Regions from separate parts of the Streptomyces sp. NPDC005955 genome, predicted to be linked through region 3. Evidence: riboswitches for the same ligand, from Rfam matches in the RefSeq annotation. Region 3 holds a riboswitch; each other region holds the start of a gene.

What was found. A riboswitch is a leader RNA that binds a small molecule or an ion and turns the genes downstream of it on or off. The one in region 3 is predicted to bind cyclic di-AMP.
Region 1: it holds a riboswitch for cyclic di-AMP, as region 3 does, so the genes downstream of both, ACFYOU_RS27735 (C40 family peptidase) here and ACFYOU_RS28830 (peptidoglycan DD-metalloendopeptidase family protein) in region 3, are expected to answer to the same signal.
Region 2: it holds a riboswitch for cyclic di-AMP, as region 3 does, so the genes downstream of both, ACFYOU_RS15915 (peptidoglycan DD-metalloendopeptidase family protein) here and ACFYOU_RS28830 (peptidoglycan DD-metalloendopeptidase family protein) in region 3, are expected to answer to the same signal.

Annotation. Positions count from the first base shown of each region.
Region 1 covers NZ_JBIAIF010000014.1:114,409-120,156, reverse strand. The annotation lists gene ACFYOU_RS27745 (ATP-dependent Clp protease proteolytic subunit) at 1-632, shown strand, start outside; gene ACFYOU_RS27740 (hypothetical protein) at 639-941, shown strand; cyclic di-AMP (ydaO/yuaA leader) riboswitch at 1,242-1,439, shown strand; gene ACFYOU_RS27735 (C40 family peptidase) at 1,444-1,917, shown strand; gene ACFYOU_RS27730 (DUF6328 family protein) at 2,050-2,634, shown strand; gene ACFYOU_RS27725 (ATP-binding protein) at 2,667-3,125, opposite strand; gene ACFYOU_RS27720 (Scr1 family TA system antitoxin-like transcriptional regulator) at 3,415-4,272, shown strand; gene ACFYOU_RS27715 (DUF397 domain-containing protein) at 4,283-4,534, shown strand; gene ACFYOU_RS27710 (aminotransferase class I/II-fold pyridoxal phosphate-dependent enzyme) at 4,580-5,731, opposite strand.
Region 2 covers NZ_JBIAIF010000005.1:368,404-374,151, reverse strand. The annotation lists gene ACFYOU_RS15925 (M16 family metallopeptidase) at 1-752, shown strand, start outside; gene ACFYOU_RS15920 (M16 family metallopeptidase) at 776-2,143, shown strand; cyclic di-AMP (ydaO/yuaA leader) riboswitch at 2,390-2,552, shown strand; gene ACFYOU_RS15915 (peptidoglycan DD-metalloendopeptidase family protein) at 2,566-3,357, shown strand; gene ACFYOU_RS15910 (FCD domain-containing protein) at 3,599-4,294, shown strand; gene ACFYOU_RS15905 (HPr family phosphocarrier protein) at 4,513-4,794, opposite strand; gene ACFYOU_RS15900 (GNAT family N-acetyltransferase) at 5,073-5,748, shown strand, end outside.
Region 3 covers NZ_JBIAIF010000015.1:158,994-164,741, forward strand. The annotation lists gene ACFYOU_RS28815 (STM4012 family radical SAM protein) at 1-17, shown strand, start outside; gene ACFYOU_RS28820 (STM4011 family radical SAM protein) at 23-877, shown strand; gene ACFYOU_RS28825 (SGNH/GDSL hydrolase family protein) at 921-1,712, opposite strand; gene ACFYOU_RS28830 (peptidoglycan DD-metalloendopeptidase family protein) at 1,948-2,961, opposite strand; cyclic di-AMP (ydaO/yuaA leader) riboswitch at 2,966-3,124, opposite strand; gene ACFYOU_RS28835 (tyrosine-protein phosphatase) at 3,586-4,383, shown strand; gene ACFYOU_RS28840 (DUF6126 family protein) at 4,477-4,656, opposite strand; gene ACFYOU_RS28845 (cupin domain-containing protein) at 4,653-5,327, opposite strand; gene ACFYOU_RS28850 (aspartate aminotransferase family protein) at 5,471-5,748, opposite strand, start outside.

The DNA.
Region 1 (5,748 bases), on a different contig from region 3:
TCCGATCGGCGGCCCGCCACGTCCTGCCCCAGTTCACCGAGCGGACCTCCTGGGGCCCGCGCACGCTCGACCCGTACGGAAAGCTGCTGGACGAGCGGATCGTGATGCTGGGCACCCCCATCGACGACGCCGCGGCGAACGACGTGACGGCCCAACTGATGCACCTGGAACACGCGGCGCCCGACCGGGACGTCTCGCTGTACCTCAACTCGCCCGGCGGCTCGTTCACGGCCATGACCGCGATCTACGACACGATGCGCTTCATCACCTGCGACGTGGAGACGATCTGCCTGGGACAGGCCGCCTCCGCGGCGGCCGTCCTCCTGGCGGCGGGCACGCCGGGCAAGCGACTCGCCCTGCCCGGGGCGCGGGTGATGCTCCATCAGCCCTCGCTGGCCGAACCCGTCCGGGGCCGGGCCGACGACCTGGCGGCCCGGGCCGACGAGCTCCAGCGCACCCGCGACCTGCTGGAGGAACTGCTGACCCGGCACACCGGGCAGCCGCGCGAGCGGGTGGCCGCGGACATCGAGCGCGACCTGTTCCTCGATGCGCCCCGGGCCCTGGAGTACGGACTGGTCGACCGGATCGTGCCGAACCGCAAGGGCACCCCTGCGGTGCCGGCCACCCGGTAGGCGACGGTGGTTCCCGACCTGCCCCCGCTGCCGGCGCTGACCCGTGCCGAAGGGGAACTCATCGACCGGTACCTGGAAGCCGTGGACCTGCTCGGCCGGATCAACCCCGCGCGCGCCGACGACACCTATCGAGGCTTGCGCGCCGCGCAGGCGCTCGTCGGCAAGGCCGTGGAGCTGCGGGACGCGCTGGCGCTGATGCACCAGCGCGGCGAGAGCCAGGTGCACGCCGACACGCTGGCCCGTGCGCTGCGCACCCTGGACGGCGTACGACGGGCGGCGCGCGTCGGGGTGCCACCGGACGGCAACTGACCCGGCGTCCGGAAGTCACCTGAAACGACCCGGACGAGGTACCCCCGATCAGCGTATTAAAGGGTAGACATCCATGGGGTTCCGACTTGCTTCATATGTCTACCCGATCCTTAGCAAACGACGTTTCACCGCTGGTACAGACGTCGTCCGATGTCCGCGGCTCCGCCCGCTCGGAGGACTGTCCACCTGAACGGGTCAGGGGTGAGGAGACTCACAAACCAGCGGTAACGTTCGGTTTTTCGGGTGTTCATGCGTGAAGATCCCTTCCGACGACAAGCCCCCGCCACAGCGGCGGGGCGGTCCGGGCGGACGCCGAGTCCTGCCGCCGCCCGGACGCCAGGTCGACAGGAGTGGATCGGCAGGAGTGGAGGACCCGAGCAAGACGGGCCGCCGGAGAGATCCGGGCGGGCCCTTGGGGTGAAGCCGCGTGAGCGGCCGGGCATCTTCGCCTGCCCGAACCCGACAGGTCATCCTTCACAGGCGGCTGACGAAGGGTTGCGCAATGACTGCGCTCAATCGTGTCCCGTCGCTGCTGACCAGGGCCGGAACGGCCTCGGCTCTGACGCTCGTCGCCGTGGGCGGCGGCATAGTGGCTCCCGGCGCCGCCTCAGAGGCGTCCGCCGCGACGTCCGCGACCAAGGCACTCAAGGTGGCCGCCTCGAAGAAGGGCGCTCCCTACCGGTACGGCGCGACCGGGCCGAGCAGATTCGACTGCTCCGGACTCACGCTGTACTCGTACAAGAAGGCGGGCAAGAGCCTGCCCCGTACGGCTGCGGGCCAGTACAACAAGACCAAGCGCGTGAAGGCGAGCAACCGCAGCAAGGGAGACCTGGTCTTCTTCTACTCGGGCAGCAACGTCTACCACGTCGGCATCTACGCCGGCGGCGGCAAGATGTGGCACTCCCCGAAAACCGGCGACGTGGTACGGCTCACGAAGATCTGGACCAAGAGCGTCAAGTACGGACGGGTGCGGTGAGCGATGCGACGAACTGAGCGGGGCGCACGGGGACCCGTGTGCTGACCGTCTGACGGGGTGGGGAACGGGGCGTGTGCGTTCCCCACCCTTTCGGTCCCCGCTGAAGCGCCCCGGACCGGTTACCCATGACACATGACTGATGACCGGTCCGAGCGTCCCCCCGCGGAGAGCTCGGTGCAGCGGGCCAACCGGAACTTCGGGGAACTCCTCCAGGAACTCCGCGTCACCCAGACCGGTGTGCAGATCCTCTTCGCCTTCCTGCTGACCCTCGCGTTCACGCCCCGCTTCCCGTCCCTCGACCTCGTGCAGCGCAGCACGTACGTGGTCTCCCTGTGCCTGGCGGTCCTCGCCGCGGCCCTGTTCACGGCCCCCGCGGCGATCCACCGCTACCTGTTCCGACGGGGCGCCAAGCCCGACATCGTGTGGGTGTCCTCCCGGCTCACCGAACTCGGACTGGGGGCGTTGTCCCTGGCGCTCACCGGATCGGTGCTGCTCGCGGTGGACGTGGCCGTGGGCCGCGCCGGGGGCGTCCTCGCCGCCGCGGGCACCCTGGCGGTGTGCGCGGGGCTGTGGGTCGTCCTGCCCTGGCAGGTGCTGCGGCGTCTGAACCGCCGCTCGGCCGCACGGGCCCCGGGGGAGGGCGACGGACGGAATCCGGACGGGACCCCGGGGGCTCGGGGAGGGAGTCCGGGACCGGGCAGTGACGGCCCGCCCTGACCGGTTCTCGTCGTTGCGCACGCCCCCGCACCTCAGCGCTGGGCGGGACGGTCAGCCCGGGGCGAGCGCCACCACCGCTGCACGGGCAGCGCGATCCACACCGTCTTGCCGCCCTCGGGGGTGGGACTGACGGACAGCCGACCCCCGTGTTCGACGGTGAGCGAGCGGATGATGGCCATGCCCCGGCCGTTGTCCTGCTGGACGGCCGCCGGGAGGCGCTGGGGGTGGCGTGGATGGCTGTCGGTGACCCCGACGCGCAGTTGCTCGTCCCTGAGCAGTTCCACGTCGACGGTGAACGTGGGCGACTGACCGAGGGTGTGCTGGATCGCGTTGGTCGCCAACTCCGACACGATCAGTCGGACCGTGTCGGTCACCCCCGTATCGGCGGGGAGGCCCCAGTCCGCGAGGACGTCACTCACGTAGGCACGCGCGACGGGGACCGAAGCGGGCTCGCTCGGCAGGGTTACGGATGCTTCCTGATGGTCTGCCATGGCGACGTCGTCCCTTTCCCACCGGGACCGGACTCCGGCGTGAGGCGGATGGTTCGCGGACGGTCCCGGACTGGTGCTGCGGCCAGCCTGCCATCTGCGCGCCGGTCACGGGGGCCGATCCACGAGGATGTGCATATATCTGTCGCTCGAAGCGGTGAACTCTTCCGCGCCGGGCGGCAAGTCCGGCAGTACGCCCCTTCGCCACCTCCGCACGCCGCTCGCGCCCCCCATCGTCGCGGCATCCTCTACCGTCTGGCGGTGGGCCACCCCCGGCCGGAAGGAGTCGGCCATGCAGCACCGCCCCGCCGTGCGCCGCCGCAAACTCGGCTCCGAGCTGCGCCGGTTGCGCCTCGATGCGGACCTCACCAGCGGGGAGGCCGCGCGGCGAGCGGGCTGGAACCAGTCGAAGGTGAGCCGGATCGAGACCGCGCGCAGCGGCGTGAAGGCCGATGACGTGCGGCTCCTCCTCGACCTCTACCGGGTCGACGACGCGTCGCTGCGGGACCTGCTGCTCGCGCTCGCCGAACCGGACGGCGCGTCCGGCCACCGCTGGTGGCACGACTACCGGCAGTTGCTGCCGCCCGCCTACCGGGACTTCATCTGTCTGGAGGAGCAGGCGAACCGGGTGCGCACCCTGGAGACCGTGGTGGTGCCGGGGCTGCTCCAGACCCCCGGCTACGCACGGGCGGTGACCCGGGCCTCGGTGGTGGGCCTTCCGGAGGGGGAGCTCGAACGGCTGGTGGACGTGCGGCTCGCCCGGCAGGAGGTACTGCGCCGCGCGGCGCCGCCCCGGCTCGAAGCGGTCCTGGACGAGGCGGTGCTGCGGCGCCCGGTCGGCGGGTCCGCCGTGATGGCGGGGCAACTCGACCACCTGCTCGCGACGGCGCGCCGCGGGCTGGTGCGGCTGAGCGTGGTGCCGTTCTCGGCCGGCGAACACATCGGGCTCACCGGCCCCTTCGTCCTGTTCTCCTTTCCGAAAACCGACGATCTGGATGTGGTCGTTCTCGATGACCTCACGAGTAGCCTCTACCTCGAGGGAAAACCTGAGGTGAAGGCGTATCTCGACGCTTTCACCTCATTGGAGGCGCAGGCCCTTTCTCCCGAGGACTCCCTGGACTTCATCGCGGGGGTCCGTCACGGCGCGTGAAGGAGGCACCATGTCCGACCGGTCGAGGCCGTTTCCCTGTCGCACCACCTCACTGATCGACAGCACCTCACTGGGCGACGTCCACTGGCATCGCAGCAGCCGGAGCACGGGGATGAACAACTGCATCGAAACGGCCCGGCCCGCCGGTGGCCCGGCCGCCGGGCGGCTCGCCCTGCGCGACTCGAAGGCCCCCCGGGGACCGGTGCTGCTCTTCGCCCCCGGTACCTGGACCGCGTTCCTCGACGGCATCGCCCCTCGGTGATCCCCCCGTCGGTCCCCGTCGCACTCCCCCGGGCGCCCGAACCCCTCAGCGCCGCGCGCCCGCCGGTGCCCGGTCCACGACCACCCGGACCGCCTCCCGCACCTGGGCGTCCGTGAGGTCGGCGCGCGCCGTCAGGCGCAGCCGGGAGATCCCGTCGGGTACGGACGGCGGTCGGAAGCAGCCGACCGCGAGCCCTGCCGTGCGGCAGTCGGCGGCCCAGCCCAGCGCCGCCCCGGGTGACGGGGCCCGCACGGACACCACGGCGGCATCGGGGCGCACGGCGGTCAAGCCGGCGTCGGTCAGCAGACCGTGCAGCCGGGTGGCGACGGCGCGGACCCGGGCGGGCCGGTCGGGTTCGGCGCGCAACACCTGAAGGGCCGCCAGCGCGGCGCCCACCGCCGCCGGGGCGAGGCCGGTGTCGAAGATGAAGGTGCGCGCGGCGTTGACCAGGTGTTCGATGACCCGGGCGGGGCCCAGCACCGCGCCGCCCTGGCTGCCCAACGACTTGGACAGGGTCACCGTGGCGACGGTGTCGGGCGTGCCGGCGAGGCCCGCGGCGTGCGGGGCGCCCCGGCCGCCGGCGCCGAGGACCCCCAGCCCGTGGGCGTCGTCCACCAGCAGCGCGGCCCCTGCCGAGCGGCAGACGGCGGCCAACTCGGGAAGGGGGGCGGCGTCGCCGTCGACCGAGAAGACCGAGTCGGTGACGACCAGGGCGGGCCCGCCGCCCGACGCGAGCGCCTTGCGGACGGCGTCGGGCGCGGCGTGCGCGACGACGTCGGTGGTGCCGCGGGCGAGCCGGCAGCCGTCGATGAGGGAGGCGTGGTTGCCCGCGTCGGAGACGATGCGGGAGCCGGTCGGCGCGAGCGCGGTGAGCGCGGCCAGGTTGGCGGTGTAGCCGGAGGACAGGACGAGCGCGGATTCGAAGCCGCAGAAGGCGGCGAGTTCCGTCTCCAGTGCGGTGTGCAGTTCGGTGGTGCCGGTGACCAGCCGGGAGCCGGTGGCACCGCCGCCCCACCGCAGCGCCGCGTCCGCGGCGGCGGCGGTGACCCGCGGGTGGCGGGTGAGCCCCAGGTAGTCGTTGCCGGCGAGGTCGAGCAGGGGCGAGTCGGCGGGGCGCGGGCGCAGGGTGCGCAGGAGTCCCTCGGCACGGCGGCGTTCGGCCCGTGCGTCGATCCAGTCGAACGGCGTTGCCCGCACGCGTGCCTCCGGGGTGG
Region 2 (5,748 bases), on a different contig from region 3:
TCGGCGACATCGACCCGGAGCGCACGCTCGCCTGGGTCGAGAAGTACTTCGGTTCCATCCCGGGGCACGACGGCAAGCCCGCCCCGCGCGACGGCGCCCTGCCCGACGTCATCGGCGAGGAACTGCGCGAGGTCGTCGAGGAGGAGGTGCCCTCGCGTGCGCTGATGGCCGCCTACCGGCTCCCGCAGGACGGCACCCGCGCCAGCGACGCGGCCGACCTGGCGCTCACCGTGCTGGGCGGCGGCGAGTCGTCCCGCATCTACAACCGGCTGGTCCGCCGCGACCGCACCGCCGTGGGCGCCGGCTTCGGGCTGCTGCGCCTGGCCGGCGCGCCCTCGCTGGGCTGGCTGGACGTGAAGACCTCGCACGGCGTGGAGGTCCCGACCATCGAGGCGGCCGTCGACGAGGAGCTGGCCCGCTTCGCCGCCGAGGGGCCGACCCCCGAGGAGATGGAGCGCGCCCAGGCACAGCTGGAGCGCGAGTGGCTGGACCGGCTGGGCACGGTCGCCGGCCGCGCCGACGAACTGTGTCGGTACGCGGTCCTGTTCGGTGACCCCCAGCTCGCCCTGACCGCCGTCCAGCGGGTCCTGGACGTCACCGCCGAGGAGGTCCGGGAGGTCGCCGCGGCGCGCCTGCGGCCCGACAACCGCGCGGTGCTCGTCTACGAGCCGCTGGACCACCCGGAGCCCGACGCGGACGGTGCCGCCGACGCCGGGGCCGACGAGAACGCAGACGAGGAGGCGGCCAAGTGACCGAGGCCCAGCCAGTCGTGACCATGGACTTCCACCCCCAGCCGCAGCCCGGTGACGCCCGCCCCTGGGCCTTCCCTGAGCCCGCCCGCCAGACGCTGGGCAACGGCCTGACCGTGCTGCGCTGCGACCGCCCCGGACAGCAGGTCGTCGCCGTGGAGGTGCTGCTGGACAGCCCGCTGGACGTCGAGCCGGCCGGCCTCGACGGGGTCGCCACCATCATGGCGCGGGCGTTCTCCGAGGGCACCGACAAGCACACGGCCGAGGAGTTCGCCGCCGAGCTGGAGCGCTGCGGCGCCACCCTCGACGCGCACGCCGACCACCCCTGTGTCCGGATCTCCCTCGAAGTGCCCGCCTCCCGGCTGCCGAAGGCCCTCGGGCTGCTCGCCGACGCCCTGCGCGCGCCGGCCTTCGCCGACAGCGAGATCGAGCGCCTGGTCCGCAACCGGTTGGACGAGATCCCGCACGAGACGGCCAACCCCGGCCGGCGCGCGGCCAAGGAGCTGTACAAGCAGCTGTTCCCCGCCGACGTCCGGATGTCCCGCCCGCGCCAGGGCTCCGAGGAGACCGTCGCGGCGATCGACTCGGCCGCCGTGCGCGCCCTCTACGAGAAGAACGTGCGGCCCGCCACGGCGACCGCCGTCATCGTGGGCGACTTCACCGGCGTCGACGTCGACGCGGTCCTCGCGGACACCCTGGGGGCCTGGACGGGCGGTCCGGCGACCCCGCGCCTGGTGCCCCCGGTGACCGCCGACGACAGCGGCCGGGTCGTCATCGTGGACCGCCCGGGTGCGGTCCAGACCCAGGTGCTGATCGGCCGTCTCGGGGCCGACCGGCACGACCGGGTGTGGCCGGCGCAGGTCCTCGGCACCTACTGCCTGGGCGGCACGCTCACCTCGCGGCTGGACCGCGTGCTGCGCGAGGAGAAGGGCTACACGTACGGCGTGCGGGCCTTCGCCCAGGTGCTGCGGTCGACGGCGAACGGCACGGGCGCGGCGCTGCTCGGCATCTCCGGTTCCGTCGACACGGCGTCGACCGGGCCCGCGCTGGAGGACTTGTGGAAGGTCCTGCGCACGCTCGCCGGCGAGGGGCTGACGGACGCCGAACGGGACGTCGCGGTGCAGAACCTGGTGGGCGTCGCCCCGCTGAAGTACGAGACGGCCGGGGCCGTCGCGGGCACCCTCGCCGACCAGGTCGAGCAGGAACTCCCCGACGACTACCAGGGGCTGCTGTACCAGCGGCTCGCCGCCACCGGCACCGTGGAGGCCACGGCGGCCGTCGTGAACGCCTTCCCGGTGGAGCGTCTGGTGACGGTGCTGGTCGGCGACGCGACGCAGATCGAGGAGCCGGTGAAGGCGCTGGGCATCGGCGCGGTCACGGTCGTCTCCGGCTAGTGACGACCGCGGTGGGTGCCGTTCCGTCGTCCGACGGGACGGCACCTCCGTGCGTCCGGCCGGCGTTTCACGCACCGTCAGTGCGGCGCCCCCGGGCGCCGGGGCCGGATGTCCCGAAAGCGCCGGACGTTGCGGTCCGCGGTGTGGCGTGCGCAACAAAACCGCCGATCCGTTTGTCGTAGGAATGATCTCCGGCTTAGCGTCAGGTCGACTGCCCGTCGTGCGGTACGCCGCAGCCGCGGCACCGGACAGTCATCGCCGAGTCCCCCGTACGGCGCGAGCCAGGGGAGCCGGGGACCCAACCGTCCCTGGGGTGAATCGGACGCCCGTCGCCACGCGGAGGGGGTCCGTAGGAGACCTTCCTGCTCCGAACCCGTCAGCTAACCCGGTAGGCGAGAAGGAAGGAAAGGACCACCCACTTCATGGCGTTCACCCGCGCCACCGGGAAGCACCGTCGTCCGACGCGCATGTCGCGCACCACCGCCAACGTCGCGGGCGTCGCCACGCTGACCACCACCGGTGTCATCGGCACCCTCGCCTCCCCCGCGCTGGCCGTCGACGAGCCCTCCCCCCTGGAGGACACGGGGCTCACCAAGACGATCTCCATCGGGGACGCCGTCGCCGACGAGATCGACACCCAGGCCGCGGTGCAGCAGATCGCCGCCGACGAGGCCGCCGCCCTGAAGCTCGTCGAGGCGGAGACCAAGCAGCGCCTCGCCGAGCAGAAGCGCCGGGCCGAGGCCGAGGCCGCCAAGGAGCGCGAGGCCGAGGAGCGGGCGGCCCGCGAGGCCGAGCGCAAGCGCCTGACGACGTACGTCAGCCCCGTCGCCGGTGGCCACGTCTCCACCTCCTACGGCGCGGGCGGCAGCATCTGGTCCTCCGGTACGCACACCGGCATCGACTTCCACGCCGGCACCGGCACCCCGATCCAGTCCGTCGGCTACGGCACCGTGGTCGAGGCCGGCTGGGGCGGTGCCTACGGCTACAACGTCGTCATCAAGATGCACGACGGCACCTACACCCAGTACGCGCACCTGTCGTCCGTGGCCGTCACCGCGGGCCAGTCGGTCACCGCGGGCCAGCAGATCGGCCTCGCCGGTGCCACCGGCAACGTGACCGGGGCGCACCTGCACTTCGAGGCGCGGGCGAGCGCCGAGTACGGCTCCGACCTCGACCCCGTCGCCTATCTGCGCGCGCACGGCGTGTCCCTCTGAGCCTCCGCCCCCCAGGACGGCACCACCGAAAGCCCCGGCCCCGGCCGGGGCTTTCGTCGTTCCCGGACCGCGGGCGCCGTACCGGCCGAGCACCCCGTGGCCCGGTGGCCGGCGGGTAATCCCCGTCCGGAAATTCCAGAGAACGGTGAAGGACGGTCGGAAATTCCGGCGAGCTGCAATAGAGTCACCGAATCAATGTCGATCGACCGCGATTCGCGGGCACGGAAGCGGAGGTCCCCCCATGCGCATTCCCGCCCATTCGGTGTGCACGGCCATTCGGGACGACATCGTCAGCGGTGCGCTGGAGCGTGGGAGCCGACTCACCGAAGACGTGCTCGCCCGCCGCTACGGCGTCTCCCGCGTCCCGGTGCGCGAGGCGTTGCGCACGCTGGAGGCCGAGGGGTTCGTGGTCACCCGCAGACATGCGGGCGCCTGCGTCGCCGAGCCGACCGACCGGGAGGCGGCGGACCTGCTCGACGTGCGACGGCTGCTGGAGCCCCTGGGGGCGTCCCGCGCGGCCGAACGGCGCACGGACGCCCATCTGAAGGTGCTGCGCGGACTGGTGCGCCTGGGTCAGGAGCGGGCGGGGAACGGGACCGGGGACGAGTTGCGCGCCCTGGGCAGCTGGTTCCACGAGACGCTGATCCAGGCGTGCGCCAGCCACGGGCTGATCGCCATGCTCACCCAGGTGCGGCACAAGACCGCCTGGATGTACACGGTCGAGCCCGCTCAGCGGCCCGCCGAGGAGTGGGCGGAGCGCGGCGCGATCGTCGACGCGGTGGCCCGGCGCGACGCGGAGCGGGCCGGCAGGCTGATGGCCGCGCACACGGAGCGCGGGATCGCGGCCCACCGCCGCAAGGCCGCGCGTCGCCCGGATCCGCTCCGGCGCTCGGGGACGTCGAAACATCCCGTCAACACGGGAAGCGTCGTCCCGTAACAAAGGGCCGCGACGATGTGACCGTCGATCACCGGCGCCGCGCTTGGCGAAAGAATTCGCCGGAATACGTCGCGTCGTGGTGTCATTTGTTTCGCGCGGCGATCGCGCCGAGATAGCGCGGGGAATTTCGGGAATGCATCCCCGAATGTGCGGCGCGGACATTCACTGGTTTCGCGGGTGTCCCTCGAATTCGACGGACACCCACGCGCGGACCGGGGTCAGACCGTTTCGGGAAGCTGTTCCAGGCCCTCGGCCACCAGCTTGGCCAGTCGGTCCAGGGCCGCGTCCGCGCCCTCCGCCTCGGAGGCGAGGACGACTTCCTCACCGCCGTGCGCACCGAGCCCGAGGACCGCCAGCATCGAGGCGGCGTTGACCGGGGCGGCGTCGCCCTTGGCGATCGTCACGGGGACGCCGGTGGCCGAGGCCGCCCGGACGAAGATGGAGGCGGGGCGGGCGTGGAGACCCTCGGCCCAACCGACGTTGACGCGGCGCTCAGCCATGTGATGCTGCCCTTCGGGTACGCAAGGTTGCAAGGCTCTGTTCGGTTGTCTAGACCAGTCTCCCACAGCGGTGGCCCTCATCCCCAGGGCCGGCGGAACGCGTGTCCACACCGCCCGGTCGGTCGCCCGCCGGTTCCGTACCTCCCGCCCGGTGCCGCCGCTGCCCGCCGCCCCTCGGACGTCGGACCGCGCACGCCCGGTCGGCGCACCGCCCGACCGGGCGCGGTGACCTCAGCCTGCCCCGCCCCCGCCCGGACCGCGACCCGTACGCTGGCCCCATGCAGAACCCGCCGGACCAGCACGAGTACCCCTCCCACTGGGAAGCCGACGTGGTGCTGCGCGACGGCGGCACCGCGCGCATCAGGCCCATCACGGTCGAGGACGCCGACCGGCTGGTCAGCTTCTACGAGCACGTCTCGGACGAGTCGAAGTACTACCGGTTCTTCGCCCCGTACCCGAAGCTCTCCGACAAGGACGTGCACCGCTTCACCCACCACGACTTCGTGGACCGGGTCGGCCTCGCCGCGACGGTGGGCGGCGAGTTCATCGCCACCGTCCGCTACGACCGCATCGACGCCCACGGCAGGTCCGCTTCCGCACCCGCCGACGAGGCGGAGGTCGCCTTCCTGGTGCAGGACGCCCACCAGGGGCGGGGCGTCGCCTCCGCCATGCTCGAACACATCGCCGCCGTCGCCCGGGAGCGCGACATCCGCCGCTTCGCCGCCGAGGTGCTCCCCGCCAACACCAAGATGATCAAGGTGTTCACGGACGCCGGCTACCAACAGAAGCGCAGCTTCGAGGACGGCGTCGTCCGGCTGGAGTTCGCCATCGAGCCCACCGAGGCGTCCGTCGCCGTGCAGCGGGCCCGCGAACAGCGCGCCGAGGCCCGCTCGGTGCAGCGGTTGCTGCGCCCCGGTTCGGTCGCGGTCGTCGGGGTGGGACGCGCCCCGGGCG
Region 3 (5,748 bases):
CCTACGAGGCGCGGTGAGCGCGGTGGACCTCACGGTGTTGTACCGGGGCCCGCTGGCCTCCTGCGACTACGACTGTCCGTACTGCCCGTTCGCGAAGCGGCGGGACAGCCGGGAGCAGTTGCGGGCGGACCGGGCGGCGCTGGAACGGTTCGCGCAGTGGGCGGGCGCCTATCCGGACGGCCGGTTGTCGGTGCTGTTCACCCCGTGGGGCGAGGGCCTGGTGCGGTCCTGGTACCGACGGGCGCTGGTGGAACTGTCGCACCGGGAGCACGTCGAACGGGTCGCGATCCAGACCAACCTGAGCGGCCGCACGGACTGGCTCGACGGGGCGGACCTCGGCACGCTCGCCCTGTGGTGCACGTACCACCCCGGGCAGACGCCCTACGAACGGTTCGTCACCAAGTGCCGTGGGCTGGCGGAGCGCGGAGTGCGGTTCAGCGTGGGGATCGTGGGGCTGCCCGAACACCTGGCGCACGCCCGCCGACTGCGCGATGAGCTGCCGGAGCAGGTGTACCTGTGGGTGAACGCCGCGGAGGGGCACACGTACACCGACGAGGAGGCCGACCGGTGGACGGCGCTGGACCCGCTGTTCCCGTACAGCCGTCATCCGCACCGCAGCGGGGGCCTGCCCTGCCGGACGGGGTCGTCGGTGGTGTCGGTCGACGGTGACGGCACGGTCCGGCGCTGTCATTTCGTCCCGGCGGAGCTGGGCAATCTGTACGACGGTTCCTACCGTGCCGCGTTGGCCCCGCGGGCCTGCCCGCTGGCCCGGTGCGACTGCCACATCGGGTACGTCCACCTGGAGACGCTGCCCCTGTACGACGTGTTCGCCGGCGGGGTGCTGGAGCGGATACCCGCGGGTCCCGGCCCCCGGTGACGCGGGAGCCGGGACCCGCGTCACCGGGCGGGGCGGCCGCCGCTCAGAGCGGCAGCAGGTCGGGGCGCTTGGCCGCGACGTGGTCACCGGACGACTCGCCGCGCAGGCGCCGTCCGATCCAGGGCACCAGGTACTCGCGGGCCCAGTGGATGTCGTCGCGCCGTACTTCGAGGGTGCCGCGGGGCGGCAGCGGGGGCCAGGGCTGGTCGGGGTCGGCGGGGACCCCGACCCGGAGGACCTGCCCGGCGCGCAGGGCGACCCGGGTGTGGCCCTCGGGCGAGAGGTGCAGCCGGTCCTCGTCCCAGGCGCGGCGGTCCTGGACGCTCTTCAGGGACCACAGGTCGAGGACGGGGCAGTCGTAGCGGTCGGCGATGGCCCGCACATGGCCGTTGTAGGTGGCGATCTTGCCGCGCAGGTGCTTGAGGAGGGGGACGCCACGGGTGTCGAAGCCGGTGGTGACCATGACCGTGCCGACGGACGAGGCCAGATCGGCGACGGCCCGTTCGAACCGCTCGGCCACCTCGTCGGGGTCGGTGCCCGGCCGGATGATGTCGTTGCCGCCCGCGCTGAAGGTCACCAGGTCGGGCGCGAGTTGCCGGGCCCGGGGGATCTGCTCCTCGACGATCTGATCGAGGAGTCTGCCGCGGACGGCGAGGTTGGCGTAGCGGAAGGTGGGTTCGGGTAGCCGGTCGCCGAGGAGGACGGCCAGCCGGTCGGCCCATCCCACGAACGTACCGTCGGGGCCGGGGTCTCCGACGCCTTCCGTGAAGCTGTCGCCGACGGCTGCGTAGGACCGGATGTCGTCAAGGGCGAGGAATGTCGACTCTGCTGTCACGTCGGCCCATTTTTCACCTCCCCACGTGACCTACGCCACCGTAATAATGCGCCATTGGGGCTTGACGGCACGTGATAAAGGCCATGCGCCCCATTTCGTCGAGTCGGGAATAGCAGCTCCCCGGCCCCCTCGACTCCCCTCGCCCCCACTCGACACTGCTGCCGACGTGCGACGCGGGGCCGTATCCGCCGATACGGCCCCGCGGGGTGCTGGTGCGGCCGGTGGCCGCGGGGGGTCAGATCGCGACGCCCTTCGACCGCAGGTAGGACAGCGGGTCGATGTCGGAGCCGTAGGCCGGGGAGGTGCGGATCTCGAAGTGCAGGTGCGGTCCGGTGCTGTTGCCGGTGGAGCCCGCGGTGCCGATCTGCTGGCCGCCCGAGACGGACTGGCCGGCCGAGACGCCGAGCTGCGAGAGGTGGGCGTACTGGGCGTACTTGCCGTCGGCGAGCTGGATGACGACCTGGTTGCCGTAGGCGCCCGCCCAACCGGCGGAGACGACGGTGCCGGGACCGACGGCCTTGAGCGGGGTGCCGGAGGGGACGCTGAAGTCGACGCCGGTGTGGTAGCCGCTGGACCACATGCTGCCGGAGGCGCGGTACGGCGTGCCCACACCGCTCGCGACCGGCAGCGTGTAGCCGCCGGCGCTCGCGGTGGCGGCCGGCGCCTGGGCCGCGACGGGCACGGCCTTCGGGGCGGCGGGCTTCGGAGCGGCGGGCTTCGGGGCGGCGGGGGCCGCGGGGGTCGCCTGCTCGGGCTGCGCGGCCCGGGGAGCGGCGGGCTTCGGCTCAGCGGCCTTCGGCGCGGCGGCCTGGGGGGCGGCGGGCTTCGGCGCGGCCGGCTTCGGCGCGGTGGCCGTGGCGGCGGCCTTGCCGCCGAGGGTGAGCTTGAGGCCGGGGGTGATCAGATCGGGGTTCGATCCGACGACGGTCCGGTTGTCCTGGTACAGCCGCTGCCAACCGCCGCGCAGGTCCTGGTCGTCAGCGATCTTCGACAGGTGGTCGCCGACCTTGACGGCGTAGGTCGTGAGCCCGGCGCGCTGCTGCGCGGGCGCCTCGGGGGCGGTCTGGGCCGCCACGGCGACCGAGGTCGCGGGGGCGAGCGCGGAGGCGGACTGCGGGGTCGCGGCCTGGGCCTGGGTGGCGCCGATCAGCGGCAGCGCGAGCGCTGCCGCGCCACCGGTTCCGGCGATGGCGATCGTCCGGGCGAGCCGGGCGGACTTGGGGCGGCGGTGCTTTCCCGTCGCGGGCATGGTGCGTTCCTCTCCGGCGCCTACGAGGTGAGCTGTCGGGTTCGGGCTGGAGCTGCCCGGCCGCGCTCGCGCGGCTTCACCCCGAGCCGGTCCGGTCGCCCGGATGCGGCGTACTGCGTGTGGGTTCCCCGCTCCTGCCGATGTCGGGTGGTGAGATGGGCTACCGAGCGGCGGCAGGACTAGGCGTCCGCCCGGAGTGAGCGTGACGCTAAGCGAGCGGGAACGGCCCGGACAACCGAGCACCCGTCAGCGGCCTGCGATTTCTTGATCCTCGCCGTCCGTTCCGGTCACCCTGCGTCGATGGCGGCGGGGTTCGCGGACGCCAATTCCCGGGCCGGGGCGGGCAGCCGACGAACCGGCGATCACCACCCACCGTGACCACTATGATCCCGGTCACGACGCATCCCCCTAGGGTGCCTTATTTCCTGTCCAGTTGAGCCAAAGCCGCCCAATCCGACCAAAGGCGCAAATCATCCTTTCGCCGGTGGATTCCCTCGTGCATGACATGACCGGGGATCACCGACGAAAGCCCTCGTGCAAGGTGATTGTCCGAGCAAGTGATGTCGTATCGTCTGAAGCGCCCCGCCGACGGACGGCGCCGGCGGGGGACTGGGAGGAGCCCCCGTGACGCAGCAGATCCCGTCCACCGAGCCCGAACTGACCGGCGTGCGCAACTTCCGTGATCTGGGTGGTCTGCCGACCGCGGACGGCAGGCGGGTCCGACACGGGGTGCTGTTCCGCAGCGGCCACCTCGCCCACGCGACCGACGAGGACCGTCGGTACCTGACCGGGCTGGGGCTGCACACGATCTTCGACTTCCGCAACGACGCCGACCGCGGGCTCGACGGCCATGACGTGGAACTGCCCGGCGTGCGCAACGTCAACCTGCCGCTGAGCGACCCGGCCGACGGCGCGGAGTTCTGGCGGATGGTGCGCCGGGGCGACCTCGCCCAGCTCCGTGACCTCCTGGCCGGGGGACGGGCCGTCGAGCAGATGGTCACGTCGTACCGCGTACTGATCGAGGAGCGGACCGTGGAGCACGCACGGGTGCTGCGGGCGGTCGCGGAGGACAGCGTGCCGGCGCTCCTACACTGTGCGGCGGGCAAGGACCGGGCGGGCCTGTCCATCGCCGTCACCCTGCTCGCCCTCGGCGTCGAACGGGACGCGATCGAGGAGGACTACCTGAAGTCCAACGCCGCGCACCGCCGGTACCGGGTGCAGCGCAGCGCGGACGCGGTCGACGGGTACGCGCCGGAGGTGATGGAGTTGCTGAGCCCGCTGTTCGACGCACGCTCGGAGTACCTGGCGGCGGCCTTCGACAGCATCGATCGATGTTGGGGCGGCACGGACGCCTACCTGACCCGGGCCATCGGGCTCACGCCGGACCTGCGCGCCCGCCTCCGGTCCCGGCTGCTCGACTGACGTCAGCGCCGGGCCCCCGGGTGCACCGCGGGGCGCGGACACCGGGGGCCCGGCGCGTCCGCCACCGGGGTACCGGACCCGGGGCGGATCAGCTCACTTGGCCCCGACCTCGAAGAGCAGCCAGATGAAGGCGGCGACGAGGTGGCCGACCGCGACGTAGATGAGCAGGCGGATCCAGATGCTCGGCGGCATCTTGTCCTCGATGCGGGGGCGCTGGACCGGCTGGACCGCCGGGGGCGCCGCCGGGTCGGTGGGGGGAACGGGCTCGGTCATCGGAAGTCTCCCGGGGTGTGGACGTCCGTCGGGCCTAGGCACAGCGCGGCGGTCGGGCTCTGCAACAAGGTGTGCACGAAGAGGAGGTCGGTGCCGTCCTCGTCGGCGGCGCCGATCCGGTGCGGGGTCAGCGAGTCGAAGTGCGCGCTGTCGCCGGGCGCGAGCACATGGGTGCTGTCCCCGAGTCGCAGCCGCAGCCGCCCGGACAGGACGTACAGCCACTCCTCGCCGGGGTGCACCCGCACGATGTCGCCCTGGGTGCCGTACGGCACCCGGACGCGGAGGGCCTGCATGCCCCGGCCGGGGGCGCCGGCCTGCCAGTAGGTCCAGCCGCCGGCGCGGGTGGGTTCCATGGTGGCGGACTCGACGATCGCCTCCCGGTCGGCGACGGTCTCGCCGAGCAGTTCGGAGACGGTGGTCCCGTAGACGCGGGCGAGCGACAGCAGCATGGGCAGCGACGGCTGCCGCCGGCCGGTCTCCAGCCGGGACAGATGGGCCGGGGACAGCCCGGCCGAGGCGGCCGCGGCCTCCAGGGTCAGTGCGGCGCCCCGCCGGCGCTCCCGCAGTCGGGGGGCCACGACGGGCAGCTCGCCAGCGGGGCCGCCGGCCGGGTCGGGGGACCCGGCGGGGGTCTGCGGCTCCTCGCGGGGAGTCGACTCGGAGGGGTTCATGTCATCGATTGAGCCAGAAAAATGCCTCCCGGGCAAATCTCTTGCCTGGGAGGTAAAAGCTGGAGGTCAAGAAGCGCGCAACGCCCCGCCGGGCCGCATCCCAGCCCCGCCCGGGCCGCACGAGCGGTTCGCCCCGGGCCGCGTCAGCGGTTCGCGACGGCCTGTTTGACCAGTGTCCTCCCGAAGTCCCACATCAGCCCACCCCCGCTGTGTGCGTCGTCCATCACGGCGGTGAAGGCCGTGACGAAACGATCGACGTCCGCCTCGTCCACGACCAGCGGCGGGATCAGTTTGATGACCTCCAGGTGGTCGCCGGAGACCTGGGTGAGGATGCGGTGCCGCTGGAGCAGCGGCACGACCACCATCTGCGCGAAGAGGCCCCTGCGGGCCGCCTGGAGCATGGCCCAGCCGCTGCGCAGCT